One region of the Peribacillus sp. SRI_006 genome, then DNA from elsewhere that is predicted to be linked to it. Evidence: riboswitches for the same ligand, from Rfam matches in the RefSeq annotation. Region 1 holds a riboswitch; the other holds the start of a gene.
The links. Region 1 has a riboswitch for glycine ahead of gcvT (glycine cleavage system aminomethyltransferase GcvT). Riboswitches for the same ligand answer to the same signal wherever they lie in the genome.

Region 1 (4,434 bases):
GAATTTCGATCACTTCCACGCGTTGCCCTTTTGCATATGTCTTCACAACTTCTCTTGATTCAGGATGAACGGTTCCTGAAATGAGAATCCTCTTCCGCCTTGTCTGTCCTGAAGCAAGCATCGCTGCTTCAGCCAGCGCCGTCCCGCCGTCATACATGGAGGAGTTAGCCACATCCATGCCCGTCAATTCACATATCATCGTTTGATATTCAAAGATTGCTTGAAGCTCGCCCTGTGAAATTTCAGGCTGATACGGTGTATACGCCGTATAAAACTCAGAACGGGAAAGAACATGATCGACGATGACCGGCGCATAATGGTCATAGACACCCGCACCAAGGAAGGAAGCATAATTTTTAAGGTCCGCATTCTTTGCAGCAAGCCTTGATAATTCTTTCATTAATGCAGGTTCCGATTTAGCAGGCTTGATATCGTATTCTCCTTGAAAACGAACGCTTTCAGGGATATCATTGAAAAGTTCTTCAGCAGCGGATACCCCTATCGCTTCCAGCATTTCTTGTTTATCTTGCTCTGTCATGGGTAAATAACGATGTTTCATCTAATGACCATTCCCCTCTATTTACGTGGTTTTTTATAAAAAGGTGTTTGTATTATAACGGCTTTCAAACGTTTGGAACGGATTTCCACTTCGACTTCCGCATCCAGCACCGAAAATTCCTTATCGATAAGTACCAATCCAACGTTTTTCTTCAATGTTGGCGATTGGGTACCAGTCGTGACCTCGCCAATGACTTCATCACCGCTGTAGACCTTATACCCATGACGTGGAATGCCACGGTCAATCATTTCAATTCCCACAAGCTTCCGGGGAGCCCCTTTCTCCTTTTGCTCAGCAAGAACGGCTTTCCCGAAAAAATCAACTTCCTTATCCACTTTTACTGCAAAACCAATCCCGGCTTCTATCGGGGTGATGTCCGCCGAAAGCTCCTGCCCATACAGCGGCAGTTTCGCTTCAAAACGCAGGGTATCACGAGCGCCTAAACCAATCGGCTGAACCCCCTCTTCCTTACCGGCATCCATAATCGCCTTCCAAAGGGCAGGGCCATTTTTACTGTCGCTATATATTTCAAAACCATCTTCACCAGTGTATCCAGTACGGGATACCAGCGTGGAGATACCGTTAATCATGACATTATCCTTGAACCTGAAAAATCCAATTTCACTTAAGTCAGTACTTCCGGATAGTTTTTGTAATATCTTCTCTGCAGCTGGTCCTTGAAGTGCCAGCTGTGTATAGTCACTTGATACATTCGTAATTTGGGCATCTTCCGTTAAATTCGCTTGAAGCCAATTGAAATCTTTTTCTGTATTCGCTGCATTGACCACGAGCAGATAGTCGTCCTCAGCCCTTTTATACACGATAAGATCATCAACCGTGCCTCCGTTTTCATAACACATGGCGGTATATTGGGCCCCGCCCTGTTGCAGCTTTGATATATCATTTGTCAGCATCTTCTGTAAAAAGGAAAGGCTCCCAGGCCCCTTAACATCGACTTCCCCCATATGGGAAACATCAAATAACCCCGCTTTTGTCCGTACGGCTTCATGTTCATCCTTTATACCCGAAAATTGGACAGGAAGTTCCCAGCCGCCAAAATCAATCGTTTTACCTCCGTATTCACGATAAACCTCAAATAGTGGTGTTCTTTTTAAATTGGTCAAAAAATGACCCCCTTCAGATTTTTTTAAAAATTAATTGGCTTCATTATCAAAAGCTTCTTGTCATTACGCATCAGATACAAGCTGATTCATGATGTGAAAAAAGCACAAAAAAGGACAGAGAAAGCCCGTTTGAGCTTTTTCTCTGTCCTGAAACCTGAAAGTTTACCTATGTAATAGGTTTTCCCCTTTGGTGGCCGTCCCATAACGGGCGGCGCTCTCCAGAGTTGCGTCCAATAAGAGTTCTTTTGCCTGAGAGATTCACTGCTAAGTTTGCTCCTTCGGCGCTACATCCGTAGTCTCTCCCCTTATCTTCACCCGCATATAAATGGTCTACCATTGAAAGGAAGCCGATAAGCCCCAAGCATCGGTAAAACCTTTGAGCATAAATGGAATGCATTCTCTGCCAATTCTCCTAAAACTTCAGAAACCGTTTGACTGATCTCCTTCAGTAATCTTGGATAAATTAGGAGCCTATAGCCCATACTAAGAAAACGCGAACTGCAAAATCGATGTACAAACATTCTTTGTAGCGTTTGGAAATTGGAATTTTCTAAATATACTTATATCCTACCCTAAGAAACTTATCTCTGCAATATTTTTTGAAAAAGAAATATTTTTCTTACTTCACATATGAAATGTTCGGGTTTTGACCTTATATTAAGGAAATTATGATTTAAGAGGGAGTTATTTCTATGAAAATCAATATATCCTTCAATTCTGAATGGAATGACGAGTTTCTGCAAAAGATGGAAAATGACGGTCCATGGGGAAATTGGGAGCTTTATAAGTTGGCGGTTCAAATGGAGGAAAACCTTATCATCCCTGATTTTGAAGGTTTACAGGCGCCCAAGCATCTTCCTCAGCTAACCCCGCTTCCCCATCAATTGGAAGCGGCGAAGCAAGTAGTGGAAAAGATGAATGGAAAAGCCATTTTGGCTGATGAGGTAGGGCTGGGAAAAACAATTGAAGCAGGCTTGATCCTAAAAGAGTATATGATTAGGGGCCTTGTAAAAAAAGTATTGATCCTTGTTCCGGCTTCCCTTGTCACACAATGGGCATTTGAATTGAATACCAAGTTTCATATTCCGGCAGTCGTTCAGAGAAAAAGTTATGTCTGGGACTCCTGTGATGTAGTCATTTCATCCATTGATACAGCGAAACGCGCTCCACATCGAGATATCATCTTTACTCAGGAATATGACTTCATCATTATTGATGAAGCTCATAAACTTAAAAATAATAAGACGAAGAACTATGAATTCGTCCAAAATCTGAAAAAGAAATTTTGTTTACTCCTGACAGCCACTCCGATTCAAAATAAAGTCGAGGAGATATTCCACCTCGTTTCGTTATTGAAACCGGGCCACTTGGGAAATGCCTCACTCTTTTCGGAAAAGTATAAAGGGAAAGGCCGGAACATAACAGAAGATGAACACCTAAAGGAACTGGTCAACACTGTCATGATTCGAAACCGGCGGGCCGATACTGGCATTGAATGGACAAAACGGCATGTGGAAACCATCACCATTGAATTTTCTCCAACGGAACAAGCATTGTATGATGCTGTTTCCAAATTCAAGCCAATTTCGGATGGATCAAAAGGAAGCGCCTTTTCGGCTCTCACTCTCCAAAGGGAAGCATGCAGCAGCAGAGAGGCTGTCTTTTATACATTAAAGAATATGAGGGATAAATACGATCAGCCTTCCCCTGATTTTTTGGCAAAGCTTGATGATTTATTTACTAAAGTGAATGAAACGGTCCAGAACTCAAAGGCTGAAAAAGCTTTGGAACTGATCAAGAAAATTGATGACAAAGTGATTATCTTTACGGAATATCGTGCGACTCAATTATATCTCCAATGGTACCTACAGCAGAATGGAATTTCTTCTGTTCCTTTCCGAGGCGGTTTTAAGCGTGGAAAGAAAGACTGGATGCGTGAATTATTCCAAAAGAACATTCAGGTATTAATCGCAACAGAAGCTGGCGGGGAAGGGATAAACCTTCAGTTTTGCCATCACTTGATTAATTTTGACCTGCCCTGGAACCCAATGAGGCTTGAACAGAGAATTGGACGGATTCACCGCCTTGGTCAGGAAGAAGATGTGATGATTTATAACTTTGCCACGAAAAATACAGTTGAAGAACATATACTGAAGTTACTATACGAAAAAATAAATTTATTTGAAAAAGTAATCGGTGAATTGGATGATATTTTAACCAAACTGGATATTAACAACATTGAAGAATATTTAATTGATGTGGTCGGCGAGTCCAAAACCGAAGGCGAAATGAAAGTCAAGATGGATAATTTTTCATCGTTGATCCAATTCGCTCAATCAATGAAGGAAGGTGAGGTTCATGCAGCAACGGGAAATTCATGATTTTTTAATCACTTTCTTTAAAGCCAATGAGTGTGAAATACTGGATAATGCACCAACCCACCTTACAGTGCAATTGACGATTGAGATGGATAAAGAATTAATGAACAGACCCTTTTATTGGCATTATCTAGAAAAAACAGGAGGTGTTCCGAACCCGGCACAAATCACTTTCATTACCGATCCAGAACAAGCTCCATCCGATTTAAAGGGAGAAATGATTCATTTTGGCTCCCCTCGTCTTCACCAGATTATTCAATCAACCAAAAAGCTGGCAGGGTATACTAGACTTTTTGAGAATACGCCTCCATCAAAAGGCAGAAATAATCCTTTGTTTCCTTGGCTGACCCTGAATGTGAAAATATCCTATCAA
Region 2 (4,434 bases), on a different contig from region 1:
CTAAACTGGGACTCTTATATTTGCTTACAAAGAAATCGGATTGAGACATCAGTTTATTTTCTTTGGCATATCTCCATATTTCCGGCAGGAGCCAATAGGATAATACGTAAGACAAAGTAATGTAAATTAGAACATATAGAGCGGGTGCGCCCTTGCCATAAGCCCAGCCGCTGCCGCCAAGGAAGGAGAAGGTCGTATAGATTTCCCCGGCCATCAGCAGAAAGACGAATATCGCACCAAAACCGCGTCCGCCCACCGTCCATTGTTCCAAGTCCATATCTTTTCCTTTTGAAGAGCGTATTCCTAAAAATATCGATAGAAGTAAAAATGCTAAAATGATTAAGAGAGCAATATTCATTCCTGGTCACCTTCCCGATTCCTGGGATCCAGCTTATACATGATGCCGAGTATGGCAGAGGTAAGGACCACCCACATAGCCATCCAGAACATATTGAAAGGCATCCCTAATACATATGGTTCTATTTTATTAACAAAAGGTAGAAATCCCAGTATGCCTATAAAAGGAACTAGTGTAAGAATATATATAATCTTCATTAAACAACCCCCTCCGTTTTAAATAAAGTGAAACGCCCACCAATGGGGGTTCATTCTTCAATGCCACTGATGGATGGGTGAACCAAACCGGATGGAAAATTCATACATGACGGAAAAGGTACGATAATATATATTAGCTTACACTATTTTGATATAAAATTTAATGCAGTTGCCTGATATATTTTAGCAAAAGTGTGCAGAAAGCCGAAGGCCTAATATGTTCATATGCAGATAAAGCCTTGAATTCATATTGAGTTCAAGGCTTTATTTCCTTTAGCTATCTTTTTTTTCGATAATTATATAGTATCACCAAGAGGATGAACCAGATTGGGGTCAAGAGCAGTGATAGCCGTGTAGCTTCAGCGAATAGCATAACAATAAGGATGAACAGGAATAAGCCTAAAATGACGTAATTGACAAAAGGTGTAAAAGGAGCCTTGAAAGTCGATTCGGCTCTTAGGTCGGGCCTTGTTTTCGAATATTTGATATGGGAGATCAAGATAATGCTCCATACCCAAATGAAACAGATGGCACTGATGGTAGTCACGACAGTAAATGCCTGTTCCGGTATCAGCTTGCTTAATAATGCCCCTATTGATACAACGATTGTGGATGTGAATAAGGCATTGCTCGGAACAGCCTGTTTATTTAATTTTTCCAGCTTAGCTGGGGCTTCACCATTCCTGCTTAACGTATAAAGTATTCGGCTCGTTGAAAATAAACCGCTGTTGCATGCAGAAGCAGCGGATGTCAAAACGACGAAGTTGATGATCCCTGCAGCGACTGGAATGCCGATTAACGCAAAGACCTCTACAAATGGACTGCTTGTGGCATTCAGTTGTGTCCATGGGTTGACGCAGAGAATGACGAATAGTGCACCAACGTAGAAAAGCAAAATCCGGACAGGGATTTTATTGATGGCAGATGGAATGTTCTTTCGCGGGTTCGCCGTTTCTGCTGCAGAAACCCCGACCAATTCGACACCGACAAATGAGAAGACGACCAACTGTAAAGATAACAGGAATCCGGAAATGCCATTGGGGAACATGCCGCCATGATTCCAAAGGTTCGTTAGGGAAACCGTTCCGGTATTGGTATTGAAGCCGAGGATCAGAAGGAAAATTCCTACGATGATCAAGGCGATGATCGTGATTACTTTAATGATGGCAAACCAGAATTCCAATTCGCCAAATATCTTAACGGTCAATAGGTTCAATCCTAACAGAATGACCAGACAAAGCAGAGCCGGAATCCATTGAGGGACATCAAACCAATATTGCATATAAACACCGACAGCTATGATATCGGCCATTGCGGTCATGATCCAACAAAACCAATATGTCCAACCGGTCACGAAGCCGGCCCATGGACCGACATATTCAGTTGCGAATTCAGTGAATGATGTGTACCCTGCATTGGATAAAAGCAATTCCCCCAGGGCCCTCATCACAAAAAACAAGGCAATCCCTATTATCATATAAGAGAATAATATGGAAGGACCTGCTAATTGTATGGCTTTTCCGGAACCTAAAAATAAACCGGTGCCAATGGTTCCTCCTATTGCAATCAGTTGTACATGTCGATTTTTTAAATCTCTTTTTAATTCTTGTTTAGCCAATTCGTACGCCCCCGTTTTTATAGTCTGGTAGTGAATGTTTACCTGCATGGTCTTGGAGAGAGGGACGTGATTGTCGTCCAGCTTGCCTTTCCCATTTGTTGTTTTAGTCCAATCACAATATGGACAATAAAAAAAGAGATTGGATAATACCAATCTCTTAAAGGGCTCAGAATAACAATATATCATTCGTTACTCTTCTGTCCTTTTGCCTGAGATTGTGAATCCTTCGGCGCTGCATCTTGTACAGTCTCTCCAGAAGCTGCTCCTGCTATAGTGTCATCCATAGCATTCATCGCTTGCTTGTATGCGGTTGTGAAGAAATGTCAGTCAGTGATGATTTTCCACTGCTTGATCATTTCATTATGCTTATAAAATAATATTGGAATTCTATCATCTATTTTTCGGTAGGTCAACAATTTTTTTTGAAATGAAACAGGCATTTTCTGTAGTTTAATAGTGGTCTGTATTTAACTTAAGGTCTAAGCAGAAGTGATTGTTTTCTACTCATTATGAACGATCACTATAATAAAATACTGAACATCATTTTTTTAAAATGATATTTTTAGATTAGAAAAATCAACAAGATATTATTGGCAACTGTTTATTTCAAAAATACAATTGTATTTTTACAGAATATTTACTATTATAAGATAAGAAAACATAAATGAAGTGTTATTGGTATTTTTTCGATAGAGCATTTCTAACTGCAATAATTAATAAGTTCGTGGTAAGGATAGAAAAGCATTACCGATATTGCATCTGGAGGAGTTAATCATGTCGAACAAGGAATTAAAGAGAGGGCTGGAAGCACGTCACATTCAAATGATAGCTTTGGGCGGAACCATCGGAGTCGGCTTATTCATGGGATCTGCGAGCACGATCAAATGGACCGGGCCCTCTGTAATGCTTGCTTATGCCATTGCAGGTATTTTTATATTTTTCATCATGCGTTCCATGGGTGAGATGCTTTATTTAGAACCGACTACAGGTTCTTTTGCAACCTTTGCGAGCAGCTATATACATCCTTTGGCAGGTTATATGACTGCTTGGAGCAATTGGTTTCAATGGGTAATCGTCGGAATGTCCGAAATCATTGCGGTTGGCTTGTATATGCAATATTGGTTCCCGGAGTTACCGGCCTGGATACCAGGTGTGGTCGCCATGATCATCTTGGGAGCGGCCAACCTCATTTCCGTTAAATCCTTCGGGGAATTTGAATTCTGGTTTGCACTTATAAAAATCATAACGATTATATTGATGATCGTTGCCGGCCTGGGCCTTATCTTCTTTGGAATAGGGAATGGCGGGGATGCGATTGGATTATCGAATCTTTGGGAAAATGGCGGCTTCTTTACGGGAGGCTGGACAGGATTCTTCTTTGCGCTTTCACTTGTCGTGGCTTCCTATCAAGGCGTTGAGCTTATCGGCATCACAGCAGGGGAAGCGAAAGACCCAACGAAGACCGTAACAAAAGCGATTCAATCAATTATATGGCGCATTTTAATTTTCTATATTGGTGCCATTTTCGTCATCGTGACAGTATTCCCTTGGGATCAACTGGATGACTTAGGCAGTCCGTTTGTTTCGACCTTTGCCAAAATAGGTATCACTGCAGCGGCAGGCATCATTAATTTTGTCGTCATCACTGCGGCGATGTCTGGATGCAACAGTGGGATTTTCAGTGCAGGTCGTATGCTTTACACACTGGCATTGAATGGCCAAGCTCCGAAAGTCTTTGCTAAAGTATCTAAAAATGGAGTTCCGGCATATTGCACGATCGCTGTACTATTAGGGTTGGGCATCGGGGTTATCCTGAATTACCTTGCACCGCCGCAAGTATTCCTTTATGTGTACAGTGCGAGTGTTTTGCCTGGGATGATTCCATGGTTTGTCTTACTTATCAGTGAGCTTAAGTTCAGAAAGGTAAATGCCGCTGAAATGGAGAAACATCCGTTCAAAATGCCGTTGGCCCCTTACAGTAACTATGCGACAATAGCCTTTTTACTGATGGTGCTGGTAGGTATGTGGATCAATCCTAGTACAAGGATTTCCTTGGTTGTCGGGATCGTTTTCCTAGCCTTGGTAATAGCAAGTTATTACATGCTGAAAATGGATAAACGAACACCATTGGATGTTAAATCCGATGATGAGATTTCAGGATAAGAAATTCTAGTAAAAAGCCCTTCTCTAATTCGAGAAGGGCCTTTTTTTTCCTTGTAGATCAATTGTGGAATTCACGAGTAAAACAGCGAAACTCACGA

Region 2: another riboswitch for glycine. It lies ahead of AC2YHV_RS05340 (amino acid permease); the one in region 1 lies ahead of gcvT (glycine cleavage system aminomethyltransferase GcvT).

The regions. Positions count from the first base shown of each region.
Region 1 covers NZ_JBYCZT010000001.1:390,510-394,943, reverse strand. The annotation lists gene gcvPA (aminomethyl-transferring glycine dehydrogenase subunit GcvPA) at 1-559, opposite strand, end outside; gene gcvT (glycine cleavage system aminomethyltransferase GcvT) at 577-1,683, opposite strand; glycine riboswitch at 1,824-1,907, opposite strand; glycine riboswitch at 1,911-1,998, opposite strand; gene AC2YHV_RS01930 (DEAD/DEAH box helicase) at 2,376-4,064, shown strand; gene AC2YHV_RS01925 (YqhG family protein) at 4,042-4,434, shown strand, end outside.
Region 2 covers NZ_JBYCZT010000003.1:226,965-231,398, forward strand. The annotation lists gene AC2YHV_RS05330 (sodium:solute symporter family protein) at 1-358, opposite strand, end outside; gene AC2YHV_RS05335 (DUF3311 domain-containing protein) at 355-555, opposite strand; gene AC2YHV_RS05340 (amino acid permease) at 833-2,173, opposite strand; glycine riboswitch at 2,361-2,439, opposite strand; gene AC2YHV_RS05345 (amino acid permease) at 2,948-4,336, shown strand; gene AC2YHV_RS05350 (hypothetical protein) at 4,401-4,434, shown strand, end outside.